DNA from 2 places in the Glaciecola sp. G7-5 genome. Region 1 is predicted to be linked to the other one. Evidence: predicted binding sites of a transcription regulator. Region 1 holds the regulator's gene; the other holds the start of a gene.
What was found. The regulator sigma-54, encoded in region 1, starts transcription at its own class of promoters, with help from an activator protein. The targets are predictions, from matches to a motif close to GTTGGCACGNNNNTNGNNT.

Region 1 (12,277 bases):
CAATTCAGAGCTTAATCAAGGCACGTGCTTTGAAATTAAACTGCCTGTGACTGTCAGCCATCAAAGTCCAGATGTAGAAGAGCTGAGAGTAACTGGCTTAAACATTCTTTTAGTTGAAGATATTGAACTGAATGTAATGGTCGCCAAGGCCTTGCTAGAGAAACTAGGCCAACACGTTGCCGTAGCAATGACCGGGCAAGAAGCGATTGATATGGTTAAAGAAACCACCTATGACCTCATTTTATTAGATATTCAGTTACCTGATATGAGCGGTTTTGATGTTGCTCGCACATTGTTAGAAGAGGACTTAGTGCTGCGTACTCCCATTGTTGCCTTAACTGCCAATGTGATTAAGACAAGAGAAGAGTACTTACAAAACGGAATGGACGATGTTATCGCAAAACCCGTTAAAAAGAGTCGCATTATCCAAGTATTCAATGAGTTGTTCGCTACTGATCTACGCAACGATCTGCCCCCACCTCGAAACACTGATCAAAAAGGGAGTAAAAAAGTCGTGATAGAACAAGAGTCACAAAAAGTCCTCGATCTTGACTTGCTTATCATGTTAATTGAAACCATTGGTGAGGGCATGGTAGAAGCGAGTTTAGCGGTCTTTGAAGACAAAATACCAGAATACATGGAGATATTGAATGTATCGCTGGCCGCCGATGATAAAGACGAAGTGTGTTCGCAAGCGCATAAAATAAAAGGTGCTGCTAGTTCTGTGGGCTTAAGCCGAGTGCAAATCACCGCGAATATGATTCAACAAGGGGATCACCCCGCTTGGTGGGAGAATGTTCACGAGTGGGTAGAACAACTGCAAATGGCAATAAGCAAAGATGTGCCTTATTTGCATGAGTGGCTTAAACAACATCAATACGACGATTGAGTTGACGGGGCGCTTTGCAAACCTTACATAAGAAACAATGTTGCGGTGCCCAAAAAGGCAAATATACCGACCACGTCTGTGATGGTGGTTAATATAACGCTACCGGCAAGGGCTGGGTCTATTTTCATTTTCTTCATGACGATAGGTAAGGTAGCACCGGCTAAGCCTGCAGCAATCATGTTCATCAACATGGCGAAGGCGATTACTAAGCCAAGCATGTAGTCTTGTTTCCACAGGGCAATCACAGACGCTATCAAAAAAGCCCAGATAATACCGTTTAGAAAACCAATCGCGAGTTCTTTTCTCACTAACCATAATGCGTTGGCGCTAGTTACATGACCCAAAGCCATACCGCGAATGACTAGGGTTAGTGTTTGATTACCTGCGACTCCGCCCATACTCGGCACTATGGTGTTAAGAATCGCCAAAACAGCTAATTGACTAAGTGTGGCTTCAAACATATCGCTCACTGCTGCCGCGAGTAAAGCCGTGACTAGGTTCACACCAAGCCAAATAGAGCGGCGCTTGGTAGACTGGCCGACAGGAGCAAAGGTATCTTCTTCATCGTCAAGACCAGCCATACTCATCATTGAGTGCTCTGCGTCTTCACGAATGATATCAACGACATCATCAATCGTTATTCGTCCGACTAACTTTCCGTCTTCATCTACGACCGGCGCTGACAACCAATCGTAGCGCTCGAACATACTTGCCACGGCGCGTTCTTCCATATTTACGGTAAGTGCTTCTGGTTCGTCGTCCATAATATCTTCGACACTGACATTTGGACTTGAGGTTAACAAGCGAGAAAGTGACACCGTTCCAATTAGCACGTCCTGCCTATTCACGACATACAGGGTGTCGGTATTTTCAGGTAGCTCAGCTTTTAAACGCAAATAACGTATCACTACATCAACAGTAACTTCATGGCGTAGCGTGATAGTGTCGGTATTCATAATGAAGCCGGCGGTATCTTCTCCATAAGAGAGCGCTTTTTCAGCTCGCTGCCTATCTTGAGTGTCCATCGACGTTAAAATGCTATTGAGCACGTTCTCTGGCAAAGAACTTAGCGTTTCTGCCAAGTCATCAGTATCCATGTCTTCTAGCGCATCGACAACGCTTGAGGGCATCATTTTACTAATAATACCGTTACGTACGTCCTCAGATAATTCTTCTAATACATCACCATGAAAGTCCGCATCAAGCATTTGCCACAGAATATCACGCGTTTTGGTGGGTGATGATTCAAGCAGTAGGGCTGCATCACCAGCAGGAATGTCATGTAATAGTTTTCGAACACGCACAAATGCACCAGCAGCTAGTGACGCTGAAATCTTTTCTAACCTAGCTTGTGTGTGCGTTGTTTCGATTGTGTCAGACATTGAGTCGGTCTATATAAGAGTGTTAATTTGCGCTACAGCAATATTACTGTGTCTTATAAATGCTTTTGTTGTGTTTGTAAATAAGAATGTTGCAGTGCGCTATGATGTGGCGCAAGTATAGCATTTGTCAGAACATTGTGGGATGAATTGACTGGAAAGATGCTATTTATTCGCCTTCATCAAATTTATTCGCGATGAGGTTTTCAATATTCTGCATAGCGACTTGTGCATCAGCACCGTCGCAAATTAACGTCACTTGTTTGCCTTGGCTGCTTTCTAACATCAATAAGGCAAGTACGCTATTTGCGGGGGCTTGTTGTGAGTCTTGTTCAAGCACTATTTCGCATTCATAGCTATTGGCTAACTGCACTAACTTCGTCGCAGCCCTTGCATGTAAGCCTAGTTTATTAACAATGGTAAGTGTCTTTACTAGCCTCATTTTTTAGCTCCGTTTTCCCTAGTTTACTCGCTGCCGGCTTCGCTATTGATGTTACTTTGTGCGTCAGGCGTTTCTTCAGCGTTTGCCATTTCTAAAGGTTTTGATAAGCCAATTTCACGGTGTTTAACTTGCACATCACCGTGGCTACTTTTAAATGCCTCTGCTAAAGACTGCGCTACGTAAACCGAACGATGTTGGCCTCCTGTGCAGCCAATCGCAATGGTGACATAAGAGCGATTATTGCGCTCTAAGTGGGGTAACCACGTTGTTATTAAATTTTGAATTTGCCAAATTAACTTCATTACCAATGGTTGGCTTGATAAAAACAACTCAACGGGGCCATCAAGTCCACATAATGGTCGTAGGTCAGGATCCCAATGTGGATTAGGTAGAAATCTTACATCAAACACATAATCTGCGTCTTTGGGGATGCCGTATTTAAAACCAAATGACTCAAAGACAATGACTAAATCAGAGCTTTTCTTACCTAAAACGCGCTCGCGAATAAGTTCAGCTAAATCATGTACCGATAGCTTGTCGGTATTTATATGTAAATCCGCTTTTTCTGCGACGGGCACTAAGATTTCGCGCTCTTCGTTGATCGCATCTACCAGTGAGTTACTGCGTTTGAACAAGGGATGTAGGCGCCGCGTTTCACTATAGCGTTTGACGAGTACATCGTCACTTGCATCAAGAAAAATAATGGTAATTTCCCAAAATTCAGGCAGGTAATTAAGTAGTTCGCTAATTTCATTTTCAGTTTCAGGCATATTGCGCACATCAATACTCACGGCAACAAGTTCATGTTGATCCACCAAGGTGTGCGTAAGTGTGGGTAGAAGTGAAACTGGAATATTGTCTACACAGTAGTAGCCAAGATCTTCTAGTGACCGCAAAGCGATTGATTTACCCGAACCTGAGCGACCGCTAATAATCAGAAGTTTCATTTATCACCTTATAAGAGTTACATATGCGTTTGTTTTTATTGCGCTTATGTTCATGAAAAGGTTTAGGCTAACGCGGCGACGATTTCATTTTTGTTTGTGGCTTTACGTATAGCCTTGACGGTGTCCTTATTACTCAGTTTGCGTGCAATACCAGATAATGCTTGAAGGTGTTGATCGGTTTGTTCCTCAGGGACTAATATGGCAAAGAAGATATCTACAGGTTTGCTGTCAATAGCGTCAAACTCAATGGGCTGACTACTAGTGACTATCACCGCAATCATATTGCTTAAGTCTTTAATTTTGCCATGGGGGATAGCAATGCCATGCCCTATACCAGTACTGCCCATTTTTTCGCGGGCCAGTAAACTGCTTAATACTTCCACTTGGTCTAATTCAGGGGATTGTTGGACCGCAATCTCGGAGATGACTTCGAAAATTCGTTTTTTGCTATGACATTCGACCGAACATTGAGTTCGGTCGAGTGAAATGATGTCATTTATTATCATATTCTACTTAGTGACGTTTCTGTTTTTCTTTGTGTTTAATGACCTGACGGTCAAGCTTATCAATGAGGCCGTCGATGGCCGCATACATATCTGTGTGTTCGGCATTCGCAAATACTTCGCCGCCACTTAAGTGAAGCGTCGCTTCTGCTTTTTGAGTGAGCTTTTCGACGTTGAGAATAACATGAACATTGTTAATGTGGTCGAAATGCCTTTCGAGTTTTTCAAATTTGGTATCAACATAATTGCGAAGTGATTCTGTTATGTCGATATGATGACCGGTTAGGTTTATTTGCATAATGCTCGTCCTCTAATGCTTGGCCTCAAACGAGGCTTTTTCGTTGATTCGAAGGGGGAATATGTAACGATTCCCGGTATTTTGCAATTGTTCGTCTAGCTACCTTAATACCCTGGTCCGAAAGCAATTGCGCAATCTTGCTATCGCTTAATGGCTTATGCGCAGGTTCGTCAGCCACGAGCTTCTTAATAAAGGCTCTGATAGCGGTGGAAGAACAATTTTCACCTGACTCCGTTGCTACATGTGACGAAAAGAAATACTTAAGCTCATAAATACCTCTGGGAGTATGCATGTATTTTTGGGTTGTTACACGCGAAATTGTAGATTCGTGCATATCGACCATTTCGGCTACATCATTCAACACCATTGGTTGCATTTTTTCTGGCCCTTGCTCAAAAAATTCGCGTTGTTTGGCAACAATACAATGCGACACTTTAAGTAAGGTTTCATTTCTGCTCTCTAAGCTTTTTATAAACCATTTTGCTTCTTGTAAATGAGACTTAATATATTGAGAATCGTTCGGATTTTTAGTCGTTTTTGACAATTTAGCATAGGTTTCGTTTACCGTCAGCGCAGGTAGAGCTTCGTTATTGAGTTCAACCGTCCACACGCCTTTTTTCTTATAGACATTTACGTCGGGCACAATATATTCTGGTTCTCGTGACGATATTGAGCTGCCAGGACGAGGATTTAAGGTTTTTAATAAACGCATTACTTCCCGAAGTTGGTCTTCTTTGAGGCGAGTCTTGCGCATTAAGGTACGATAATCTTTGCTACTAATTAAATCTGAATGTTCATCAATAATACTGCGAGCTTGCGCCAACCAAGGTGTATCTTCGTTAAATTGTTGAAGTTGTACGAGTAGACACTCTTTTACCGAACGCGCGCCTGAGCCCACCGGATCAAATCGTTGAATGCGTTTCAATACACATTCGACTTCGTCGAGTTCTATGTCTTCATTATCTAAACTCTCGAGAATTTCTTCACTACTAACGGTCAAGTAACCTGATTCATCGATAGAATCAATAATTGCAATTGCGATAGATTTGTCATTATCACTAAAGTGGGTGAGTTCTACTTGCCACATAAGGTGGTCTTGAATAGATTCGGTTGTTTCTCCTTGAAAAACGTAGTCATCATCAGGATTAATACCGGTCATGCGCGTTGGCGCTGAAGTCGACCCTAAATACTCTTCCCAAGAGCTATCTAATGGCAAGTCATCGGGCAGTTCTCTATTCTCAAGCGCATCATGCGAATCCATAGTATCTGGCACTTCAGTGTCGCCGTTGGCCATTGCTGTATCGTTGTTGTTTGTCGCTTCGGCACTCACTGACAACTGTTCTTTATCAGTGCGAGAATCAAGGGTTTGATTGTCATCCGATGACGCACTATTGCTTTCTACATCATGCTCTGCAGTCTCTAATAATGGATTGGATTCAAGGGCTTCTTGAATCTCTTGTTGTAAATCCAGAGTAGAAAGCTGCAACAACTTGATTGCCTGTTGCAATTGAGGAGTCATGGTAAGTTGTTGACTAAACTTGAGCTGCAACGAAGGTTTCATTACTGACCTTCTACTTTATTAATGCGGTGTTTTTGCATAAGGGGCTCTAATTTCTCCAATTGTAGGAAACATCGGTTCCTGTCTATTTTGACATAATGCTGAAGCTATCAACGACTAAGCACTCACTTTTCTACATGATAGCGCTTTAGCGAGTCATTACAAAGAAAATTGTTCACCTAAATAAACATCTCTCACCGTCTGGTTCGAAAGTACTTCTTGTGCACTGCCCGAGGCAATAAGTTCCCCATGGCTAACAATATAGGCTATTTCACAAACATCGAGGGTTTCTTTAACGTTGTGGTCGGTAATGAGTACGCCAATGCCGCGCTCTTTCAACTGATAAATAATCTTCTTTATGTCATTCACCGATATAGGATCGACACCAGCGAATGGTTCATCTAGTAAAATAAATTTAGGATCAGCGGCTAATGCGCGAGCAATTTCAACTCTTCTGCGTTCACCACCCGACAGGCTCATGCCTAGACTATTGCGAATATGATTAATATTAAAATCATCAAGCAGTTCATCTGCAATGCGTTCGCGTTGTTCTTTTGAAATCTCTTTGCGCGTTTGTAAAATTGCCATTAAGTTCTCATACACGCTCAGCTTTCTGAATATAGAAGCTTCTTGTGGCAAGTATCCAATACCCTGACGCGCTCGCTCATGCATCGGCTGAAAACTTAAATTGGTTTGGTCTATAAAGATATCGCCCTTATCTAAGGGAACTAAACCCACAATCATATAAAAGGTAGTGGTTTTGCCTGCGCCGTTTGGTCCTAATAAACCCACTATTTGCCCGGTCGATACTTCAATACTCACATCTCGTACTACTTGACGTGACTTATAGGACTTGGCTAAATGTTTAGCGGATAATGTACTGCTCACGGTTTGTCCTCATCGTCTTTTTTATCTGAAACGAAGGCACCTGGACTCAATACGGTCGTTACTGGGATTTCACTATTGGCATCAGTTGAGGCAATAATTTGTTCTTTGGCCATGTTAAAAGCGATAGAGTCACCATTAACCTTAATATCGTTTTGGTTAATTGCAGCATTGCCTTTTAAAGAAATCGTTTGTATTTCTACTTCATATTTTATTTCATTTGCACTGGCTGTGACCACCGAGCCATCTTCAAGCTTCTGTTTATAACTAGCAGGATTCCCCGTTGCAGTGATGACCTCTTTGCCTTTACCTGCGGTCGCATCTGCAACAACCTTATCGGCTAAGATTTCAAGACTACCTTGGCGTATTATTACATTATCGATGAAAATTGAAGTTTTAGTTTTACCATCGACAGATTGATTTTTGGATTTTGCGGTGACCGGCAATAAAAAATCGGTCGCAATGGTGCTTTGCTCACTTGAGGGCGGTGTTGATTGCGCCGCGATGACTTTACTCCCAAGGTTGACAACCAACAAGCTAGCCAAGATGCTGGCATATAAGCCCTTCCTACGTACAGACTTATTCAGCTTAACTGCGTAATTGCTTTGACCGCCGTTATTAGCTTTGGCATCGCCGCCTTTTGCAAGGCGTAGATTAAAGAACGGGGTTAAATTGGGTCTGTACATGTTGTTTAAACTCGTATTGTTGGGTCGTTAAATTACCAAAGATGCCAATGCTGTTAACCTCATAATTGAGGCCACTAATGGTTACTTTTTGGTCTGAACTTAGGGTTTTGTCTTGTAAGTTGATTTCAATGTACTCGGTGCTTATTTCCTTAATATACTCTTGCGATCGCAAATTCACAATCTTGACGTTTTTTTCAAGTTGAATTCTATTGTTCGTATATAATGTGCCTTCACCAGCAGTCACTTGCCACGGCTGCCCATCATCTAAATAGAGGGTGTAGACAGGATTATGAAATACTGCAAAACCTAAGGCATCGTAATGCTCCATTTTATCGGCAGCCACTTGATGGCTCAGCCTACCTTCTTTATCATACAACTTACTATTTAGGTTAACAGCTTGATAATTTGGAATTAATTCAATATCACGGTCGTTGGCTATTTGTTGTTCTTCATCTTCAAATAACATTGGTAAATAAAGAATGAGTACCGCCGTAAAAATAATAGCGATACTCCATGTTATACGATTCATATACTGGCACCGTGAACTATCTCAAGCTTACCTTTTGCCTGTAAGAATAAGTCACACACCTCTCTTACCGCACCTTTACCACCACCTAAGGTGGTAATGTAATTAGCTTTCATTTTAATAAGTGGATGGGCGTCAAGCGTTGCTACTTTGATACTGCTAAAAGGAAACATTTCCATATCAGGCATATCATCACCAACGCTGGCTATTTGATGACTTTGGTATCCTGTTATACGCATTAATTCAGCTAAGGCTTTGTGTTTGTCTTCACGCCCCTGTAACAAGTGGCGCACGTTGAGCGCTCGCATACGTTGCTCAACAATTGCAGACTTACGACCGGTAATTACGCCCACCATTACACCGCATCTCGCAAGGGCTTTGACGCCGTAGCCGTCTTTCGTATTAAAGGCTTTTAATTCTTCGTTGTTATTACCTAAATAAATTTGGCCATCACTAAAAACGCCGTCTACATCAAAAACGACGAGTTTTATCTTTTTACATTTTTCGAAAAATTCTGATGAAACGGGTTGGTAAAGTGTGTCAATCATCGCTTCATTATTCTCTTCGCTCGACAATGCTTGATTTTGTGTGTCGTTGTGCATATCTACACGACTCCTGCTTTTAGTAACATGTATGTGGTCAGTGCGCCTATCGCTTGTTTCTTTTCATTCAAAACAAACAAGGCGTTTATTTTTTTACTTTGCATTAGATTCAATGCGTCTATGGCTAGGGCGTTTTCGGTAGTGCTTACTCCCCCACGGTCATCACTTCGCAGATTGGGGTTTGATGAATGTCGACACGTTTGTCGAGTGCTCTGCGAAGATCTCCATCACTGAAAATACCTATTACCTGATTGCTGTCGTCTACCACAGCAGTAACCCCAAGACCTTTCGATGAAATGTCCAGTAACGCTTCTTTTACATTGGCAGACGATGGTGTTAAGGGAATATCTTTACCACTTACCATAATGTCAGCGACGGTCAGTAATAAGCGTTTGCCTAAGGCGCCGCCAGGATGAGAAAAGGCGAAATCTTCGGCGGTAAAACCTTTGGCTTCTAGTAATGCTATGGCCAATGCATCGCCTAATACCAATGTTGCCGTAGTGCTCGTGGTGGGTGCTAAGCCCAATGAACAGGCTTCTTTTTTCACGCCCAGTTGCAATACCACATCGGCATATTTGGCAAGGCTACTGTCTTGCTTATTGGTAATTGCAATTATAGGAACTTGAATTCGTTTAATGGACGGTAAAAGGCCTATCAATTCATGCGTTTCGCCAGAGTTTGATATCGCTATTACGACATCATTTGGACTAAGCATGCCAAAATCACCATGATTTGCTTCACCCGGATGCATGAAGAACGAAGGCGTTCCTGTACTAGCAAAGGTGGCGGCCATTTTATTACCAATGTGACCAGACTTACCCATACCTGATACAACGACTTTACCTGTGCATCGCATCAGTAAATCACAAGCTTGAGTAAAACTTTCATCGAGTTGCGATTGCAAGGCCCCAAGTGCTTCTATTTGGTTGTTAAACGTTCTATTTGCGGATTCTAAATAAGTCATATAGTCGAAAATAACCTGAAAATATTGTAAAAATGATGCACCTAAAGTGTACTTATACCAGTGCCAAATCTTGATTGATAAGCACAAGGCCTAGGTCGTAACTAGGCAAATAAAAAGTACTGATAGCCCACAAAAATCCCAAGGAAAATAACCGCTTCTATGCGATTAATTTGTCTTGTTCCTTTTAGATTAAAGCAGAACACAAACAATAGTATAGATAAACCGAGCATGACCAAGGTGTCTCGATTTGCTGCACTGGCGTCAATCGCCCCTGGTGCAATCAGACCCGGCATAGCTAAAACTGCAAGCAAATTAAAAATGTTTGAACCGATGATATTGCCTAATGCAAGATCATCTTCACCTTTCATGACGCCCGCAACACTGGCTGCTAACTCAGGTAAACTAGTCCCTATTGCAATAATTGTTAAGCCAATCACTAAATCACTAATACCAAAGTACTTAGCAATATAGACCGCCGATTCAACCAAGAAATGCGCACTAAGCGGCAGAACAACCAAACCCACGCAGACCCAAAATATTGCGGTACTTGTTGCTACGTTACGCGGGATTTCTGAGTCCGTCTCTTTTATTAAGGGGTCGTTCTTCTCTACTTTAAAAGACAACAGCGCCATACCTGCAATCACTAGCACAAAAAGGGTGATTAAAACGATGCCTTCAATTCTCGATAAATCGCTATCAGCAAGAAAATATACGCCTATCAGCGTAATCACTAACATAACGGGCAATTCACGTTTTAGCGTCGTAGACGAGACTATTAAGGGCTTTATTAGCGCTGTAATGCCAAGCACCAGTGCGATATTTGTAATGTTTGAGCCTATTGCATTACCAACTGCGGTGTCTGTACTGCCTGCAAAAGAGGCCGTTGCGGCCACGACTATCTCTGGTGCAGAAGAGCCCATAGCGACAATGGTCAGACCGATCATCATAGGCGCTACACCTATATTTTTCGCAAGCGCTGAGGCGCCATAGACAAAACGGTCAGCACTCCAACTTAACACTATTAAACCAACAACAAATATCGCTAAATTAACTATCACTACCGAATTCTTCTTTTTGGTGGAAAGGCTTTATTCTATGACAAAGTGTAGCGATTTCGAGATAGAAAATCACACAAAATCAAAAATAAATAGCTTATACGAATAAAATGTACGTTTTGTTACGTATTTCTCACGCCAAAAGGCTTGAAAAGGGCTAAACTATACCAACATAGAGGTGTCTAGTGTAGAGCACTACAAAATGTGTATGAATTTTAGTCTCTTTTCATCCTATATACGCCTTCATACAATGGCGTATAAAAAAGAGAAAACAAGGGCGTAAAAATTTATTCGATAAGTTAAGCGCGTTTAGATGAACTTTTCTTAATGATCATGGCCTTGTTGTAAAGCGTAAACCAAATTACAAATAGCATTGGAGTTTTAAAAATCAACGGATGTCTGAAAATATAGTTTCAATCACTGACATGCAATTTTACCGAGGCGAACGCGAGATATATAAAGATATTTCGTTGTCGGTAAAGCGCGGCGGTATCACCGCTATTATGGGGCCCAGTGGTATTGGTAAAACGACGTTGCTCAAAATTATAGGCGGCCAGCTTAGACCATCAAAAGGTCAGGTTATTTTTCAGGGCGATGACGTTCATGGAGTATCAAGAAACCGTTTATATGAAATGCGTCGAAAAATGAGCATGCTGTTTCAAAGTGGCGCTTTATTCACCAATATGTCGGTGTTTGATAACGTTGCCTTTCCATTGCGTGAGCATACCCAGCTTGATGCATCGATCATCGCCACTATAGTCAAGCTTAAATTAGAAGCGGTAGGTCTGCGCGGTGCAGCAAATTTAATGCCATCTGAACTATCTGGTGGTATGGCAAGGCGCGCTGCTTTAGCAAGAGCCATTGCTTTAGACCCAGAATTAATTATGTACGATGAGCCTTTTGCTGGCCAAGATCCTATTTCGATGGGTGTACTAGTGACGTTAATCAAAGCCTTAAACAAAGCGTTGGACCTAACCTCAATCGTGGTGACACATGATGTAAATGAAGTCTTAGAAATCGCTGATTATGCATATATTCTGGCAAACAAAACGATTATTGGCTCTGGAACCCCTGACGAGATTAAAAATTCAGACTCACCTTTAGTACAGCAGTTTTTGCAAGGCAATGCTGATGGTCCCGTTCCTTTTCATTACCCAGCTGACTCGATTGAAGAAGAACTGCTTGGAGGAAAGGCGTGAGTTTCTTAACTAATTATTTGGCTAATTTGGGTAAGGCAAGTCTAGACCGCTTCAATGCTATCGGGCAAGCGTCATTGATGCTATTTGGTGCATTGTTCGCATTGCCGCAGTTAAAGCATATTCGTCTAACCATTGCCCAGATTTATGTAGTGGGTGTGCAATCTTTGTTGATTGTCATGGTGTCGGGTTTATTCATTGGTATGGTTATGGCTCTCCAAGGCTACACTATACTGGTAAATTATGGGGCTGAAGGTAGTCTGGGTCCTATGGTGGCCTTGTCTATATTGCGAGAGCTTGGGCCTGTTGTGACCGCGCTTCTTTTTGCTGGTAGGGCTGGGTCTGCG
Region 2 (5,904 bases), 280 kb from region 1:
GTTTCATTTACGTCATAGGCATCTTTAATTAATTTGTTCTCAACTGCGATACGCGTGATATCGGATGCTAGTTTGTCACTATATTCAGCTACTGGAACCAATTTTCTGGTTTGGTTTATTTTGGCTTCTAAGTCTTTAGCGCTGTTAGTTAAGACCGTTCTCACTTCTTGAGAGGCTTGCCTAGGTAGACTCGTTCGGCCTAAATTCTTAGTGATTTCGCTATATATCGCTTTATTAAATGATTGGTTATTAATGATATCTACATTCTCAACCAACTCTTCTTGGGTTGATTCAATAGCAAATGGAATGTCTAGTTCAACATCGGCAATACGCATGCGCGGCACCGAAAAGTGCTGAAGCAATTCATGCTTTGCATAGTCTTCGGCCAGCTTTACGGTTTGTACGTCAGCCATTACGCGTGCGTTAGATAAGCTAGATATAATACTTCCAAGGTAATCGTTTAGCTTTGGCATGTAATATCCTTATTAAACTGATTATATTAGCCAAAGGGCAAGGTAAGGGAAGTTAACGCCCCTTGACTAATAGTGCTAGGTTGTTGACGCAGGTTCAATGCTAGCAATGCTATCTTCAAGCATAGTCAATATACGATCTAAACCTGCTGGTATTTCATCATTCACAGCCGTAACTTTTACCCCTAGATTATAGGTTTTTTCTACCGTTGTGCCGCGCGTTGACGTTCTCTTGTATGACGCTGATGCTTTAAAATTAACAATTTTGTAGTTAATTCCAAGCTCTGCGCTTGCTGCAAACTCACTCGAAACACTGGCCGTTTCTGTGGAGGTTAACTTTGCATTAAAGTCTATCGTCATCTCTTCAATGCGCAGCGCAGGAATAGTTAGCATAGTTAAAAAAGGTACTTTTATTTCAACGTTTTTGGTAATAAAAGCGGTACCGGCTTCATTAGGCACCGACTTTTCAAAGGCGAAATCGACATACCGTAATTGATTGCTGTCATCAAATCCTACATCTTGAATAAAGCTGACTTGTGACATGGAAGCGGCGTGTTGTGCCTGAACTGCTGCTTGTAGCGGACCACCAATATAGACGCTAAAGTCAAGGCTGTTAAGTTCTTGTACTAAATTAGGCATAAAATCTTTCCTTGTTTGCTTGCTGACAGTTGATATTGTTTCCCCTTACAACGACAGCTGTTCAAAATATCAACAACTTTTAGTCGCGTCAATGGCCTCTTTAGACTTAAATCGTATAATTTTTGTACAGTTAGTGCAGATTTATTATTAACCCGTTTTCTTTGGACTTCCTTACTTCAAAAAAACATTTAGCACTTATATCACCAAATAAGGCTAAATTTTTAGCCTTTAGCTAGTTTTTTTCTAGCTGAAAAACGCAAAAAAGAACCTCTTTTCGGTCCTTTTTATGTACGCGAAAGAAGCGAATAAACAACCCAAAAGTGTCAGGTAATTTTACATAATTGTATTTTTAAAAATTCGGCAATGTGTAGGTATTTGTATTGTATGTTAAATAATTAGTGGCTCGTTTGTTGCTTAGTTTTTCTACAACAATAATTGTGTCTATGTTAGATACAATAAACAACTGTTTACAGGAATAGATAAATGTTAAAGAAAATCCTATGTGGGGCTGCATTACTTTGTGTCACTGGTTTCTCTAGTGCCGCCGTCATTACACAAGAGTTTACGGTCGCACGACAACTTACCAACTTTACTAACACGATATCATATAATCTTTTTGATGATATGGGTGGAACTCGCCAATTAGAATCTGTCGAGTTTACCTTGCTTGCTAGATCAAGTGGGATTGCTGAAGTGGAAAACCGCAATGCTACTTCAACAAGAATTACAGCAACGCTTTCTACCGATATCGCTCTTGTAAACACAAGTGGTGTTAAACTCGTTGAAGCTGCTCCTTTTCTTACTCGTTCTGAATTGCTAGCCGCGTTTGATGGTGTAATCGATTTTGATGGTCCTTCTGGCGTAGAGTTTTTGAATTTGAACACAAACGACTTTAGTAATTTGTTAATCAACGATGCGATGGCGTTAATGGATTTTGTAGGTGCTGGTACTACTTCAATCAATTTTACAGCTAAAGCGTTGAGCCAAATTACGGGCGGCGGTAACTTAACGAGTAGCTTTACGACTTTTGCATCAGGTGACGTTAAGGTAATATACACTTACAGTGACGTACCTGTTAATGTAAGTGCTCCTGCTCATGTGGCACTTGTTCTGTTAAGCTTAGTTGGTTTTGCTGGAATCAGAAAGTTTAGGAAATAATTACGCTTTCGAAGTCTTAAGACGACAATAAGACGCCCTCAACCGAGGGCGTTTTTTTTGGAAAAAAATAACAAACCCCTATCTGAAGGGGCTTGTCGGCAATTTTTACAAAAGCAAAAAATGTTATTTTGTTATTTTATAAAAGGCTGAAATACATACATAAAAAACATGGCATAGAACGTGCTAAATATTGGTTGGTGGTGGCAAATTGCCATCGATGTAACTAACGATATAAGGGCCTTCCCAGATGTTAAAGCAAATACTATGTAGTACCGCTTTATTGTGTATAGCCGGATATGCAAATGCAGGAGTTGTTACTCAAAACTTCACTGTAGAAAAAACAACAACTAATTTTAAAGAGCAGGTTGAATACGAGCTTTTTGACACCTTAGGGGGTCAGCGTAAGCTTGAATCTGTCGAAATTACTCTTTTAGCAAAAGCTGAAGCTCACGCTGAAGCTGAAAATAGAAGCAGGAGCAGTGCCGATACGGTTACCGCTACGGTCTCTGCTATTATTGCGCTGATTGACTTAGCTGGCGACATTATTATTGAAGCTGCACCCTCAGAGTCCTCAACAAAAGTCTTAGCTGTTTACGATGGCGTAAGTGATTTTGATGGCCCTTCTGGGTCAACCTTTGTCGGACTTGATGCCAGTGAGACAGTCAGTAAGTTCTTTACCGACACAGCGTCCTTACTTGCGTTTATCGACATGGGTACATCAACCAGTAGCGTAGAGTTTGACGCTAGCGCATTAAGTAAGGTGACCGGTGGCGGTAATTTAATGTCGGGCATTAGTACCTTTTCAAGCGGCGCCATAACCATAGAGTACAAATACTCAGACTCAGTTGAAGTTTCTGCACCAGCGCATCTTGCACTTTTAGGGATGGGCTTGTTAACGTTGGCAGGATTACGAAAGTTCAAAGCTTAATAAATTGATACTGTAATAGAAAAACCGCCAAATATTTGGCGGTTTTTTTTGATGTAACTTTATTCTCTATCGCCTTTCTTATATTCAAATCTACGCGTAGCTTCTTCACACACATAAAGATTATGTTAATCTACAATAAGTTTATGTGCTGGCTAGTGCTTAGGTCATCTACTCGCCTAGAAAAGGAAATATCATTGTGAAAAACAACACCGTTTTGCGTACCGTCGTGCTCATTGTTGGAAGTTTACTGTTATTACTATCTGTATTCCTTTGGTGGATGGGTCCCGATTTTCGCGCACTGCTGCTTGACCCGCCAAAAGATAAACAGATTTTGTTTTGGACCCAAAGCCAACGTGATTTGGGTTTTAAAATGTTAGATGAAGTGCCGTTTCTGATAGAGTCACGACAAATAACACCCAGCACGAATGTTCGCGCCTTACCAGAAGGCGAGCCACTTTCTCTTAGTGAGGATATGAACGCCTTTTTTGATGAGCAGAACCTTTCAGGCATGCTTGTTTTGCATAAAGGTAAGATACGTTATGAGCAATATGGCTTAGGTCACTCTCCTGATAAACGTTGGACAAGCTTTTCGGTGGCTAAATCCTTCACTTCTAGCTTAGTCGGTATCGCGATTAAAGAAGGGCACATTAATAGTATTAACGATAGTGTTTCTAGCTATATTAATGGCTTAGAAGGTTCGGCATATGATGATGTAACCATTGCCCAGTTATTGACCATGACTTCTGGTGTAAAGTGGTATGAGAATTACTCTGATCCAAATTCTGATGTTGCTAAATTTAATAACCACGCAGCGCAAGACGGTCTTCCCACCATCGTAAGTTATATGCGTAAATTAGAAAGAGCGCATCCACCCGGTGAAACTTGGCTATATTCTACTGGCGAAACCAATCTTATTGGTATATTGGTAGCACAAGCGACAGGACGTACATTAAGTGACTATCTTAGTGAAAAAATTTGGCAGCCTTTTGGCATGGAAAACAAAGCAAGCTGGTTATTAGGGCCCGATGGCAACGAAATTTCAGGCTGCTGTATTCAAGCAAGCTTAAGAGACTATGCCCGTTACGGCTTATTCATACTTGAAAATGGCAGTGTAAATGGTGAGTCGGTGTTACCTGAGGGCTGGATTGCTGAGGCTACGACCAAAAAGACGGAAATTGGTAAAGCAGGCAGAGGCTACGGTTATCAGTGGTGGACCTTTGATGATGGCAGTTTCACTGCGCGGGGAATTTTTGGGCAAACCATCTTTATTGACCCAACGCGTGATTTGGTGGTGGCAATGAATGGAAACTGGCAAGTGGCAAGCGATAACGCTCTGAATGATAAAAGGTTTGAATTTATTGATAAAATTAGAGCTAGCATTGACCGTGACTAGCTAATAAAAAAGCTTAGCTTTTTAGGGCTAAGCTTTTTTATTAGATTTAAAGACAATACAAGTCGTCTAGCTTAGCGTAACAAACTCCTCTGCAGAGGTTGGATGTATCGCAACACAGGCGTCAAAATCTGCTTTCGTCGCCCCCATTTTCATGGCTACGCCAAAGCCTTGTAAAATTTCATCCATTGCATAACCAATTCCGTGTAGGCCAACGACTTTTTGTTCTGGGCCTGCGCAAATAAGTTTCATTTTAGTTGCTTGTCGATGGGTGGTTACTGCGGTATACATTGCGGCAAAGCTTGAATTATAGACCTTTAGATCATCTCCATATTGCTCTTTTGCCTCGGCTTCAGTCAAGCCAATTGTACCTATGGTAGGATGGCTAAATACAACCGTGGGAATGAGATCATAGTCCATGTGCGCATCGTGTTGATTATTAAATAATCTTTCAGATAGTAATCTCCCGGCTTTCACTGCAACTGGGGTCAAGTCCACTTTTCCGATATTATCGCCAACCGCATAAATAGTGTTTGCGCTGGTATTTTGGTATTTATCGACTTTAATGTAGCCTCGTTCGTCAAGCTCAACATCAGTATTGTGAATATCAATTTTATCGTTAGCGGGTTCTCTTCCAATTGCCCAAATCAGGACGTCGGCTTCTAGACTGCGATCGCCATTTAAATGAACTTTTAAACTTTTGTCTGCTAATTCTTCTATCTTTTCAACTTCAGAAAAATTATGTAATTGAATGCCTTCTTCTTGCATCATCTCGCTAAGCGTGTCTGATAACATATCATCAAAACTACGCAGCGCTTTGCCGCGGCGCACAACTAAATGGGTTTCACTCCCTAAAGAATGTAACACGCCTGCAAGTTCTACTGCGATGTATCCGGCGCCAACTACCACAACGCGCTTAGGTTGATGCGCCAACGCGAAAAAGCCATCAGAATCGATACCAAGTTCAGCGCCAGGAATGGCAGGCTTTATAGGGCGACCGCCAGTGGCGATGGTGATGTGATCGGCAGTATAGACAACGCCATCAACGTCAATAGTGTGGTTGTCGATAAACTTAGCGAAACCCTTTATTAAGGTAACGCCATTGCCACCTAAAACACGGTCGTATGATTGATGAATGCGCGAAATGTAAGCATCTCGACTCTCTACCAATTTTTCCCAACTAAATTTGTTTAGGGTAACGTCAAAGCCGTAATCGGATGAATATTTGTGAATAGCTTCGGCCACTTGTGCCCCATACCACATTGCTTTTTTAGGCACGCAGCCTACGTTAACGCATGTGCCACCAATATCTTTTGCTT

Region 2: the regulator sigma-54 is predicted to act here: its motif matches at 1,507-1,525, upstream of AC0L6H_RS09095 (choice-of-anchor E domain-containing protein).

Annotation. Positions count from the first base shown of each region.
Region 1 is NZ_CM147892.1:2,370,816-2,383,092, forward strand. Features, by position in the region: gene arcB (aerobic respiration two-component sensor histidine kinase ArcB) at 1-889, shown strand, start outside; gene mgtE (magnesium transporter) at 913-2,271, opposite strand; gene AC0L6H_RS10415 (HPr family phosphocarrier protein) at 2,438-2,710, opposite strand; gene rapZ (RNase adapter RapZ) at 2,734-3,657, opposite strand; gene ptsN (PTS IIA-like nitrogen regulatory protein PtsN) at 3,720-4,163, opposite strand; gene hpf (ribosome hibernation promoting factor) at 4,171-4,458, opposite strand; gene AC0L6H_RS10435 (RNA polymerase factor sigma-54) at 4,484-6,019, opposite strand; gene lptB (LPS export ABC transporter ATP-binding protein) at 6,176-6,904, opposite strand; gene lptA (lipopolysaccharide transport periplasmic protein LptA) at 6,901-7,587, opposite strand; gene lptC (LPS export ABC transporter periplasmic protein LptC) at 7,556-8,116, opposite strand; gene kdsC (3-deoxy-manno-octulosonate-8-phosphatase KdsC) at 8,113-8,661, opposite strand; partial or broken gene AC0L6H_RS10460 (KpsF/GutQ family sugar-phosphate isomerase) at 8,718-9,679, opposite strand; gene AC0L6H_RS10465 (calcium/sodium antiporter) at 9,781-10,737, opposite strand; gene AC0L6H_RS10470 (ATP-binding cassette domain-containing protein) at 11,130-11,933, shown strand; gene mlaE (lipid asymmetry maintenance ABC transporter permease subunit MlaE) at 11,951-12,277, shown strand, end outside.
Region 2 is NZ_CM147892.1:2,091,715-2,097,618, forward strand. Features, by position in the region: gene AC0L6H_RS09085 (hypothetical protein) at 1-473, opposite strand, end outside; gene AC0L6H_RS09090 (DUF2589 domain-containing protein) at 549-1,109, opposite strand; gene AC0L6H_RS09095 (choice-of-anchor E domain-containing protein) at 1,593-2,267, shown strand; gene AC0L6H_RS09100 (choice-of-anchor E domain-containing protein) at 2,515-3,195, shown strand; gene AC0L6H_RS09105 (serine hydrolase domain-containing protein) at 3,392-4,588, shown strand; gene gorA (glutathione-disulfide reductase) at 4,655-5,904, opposite strand, start outside.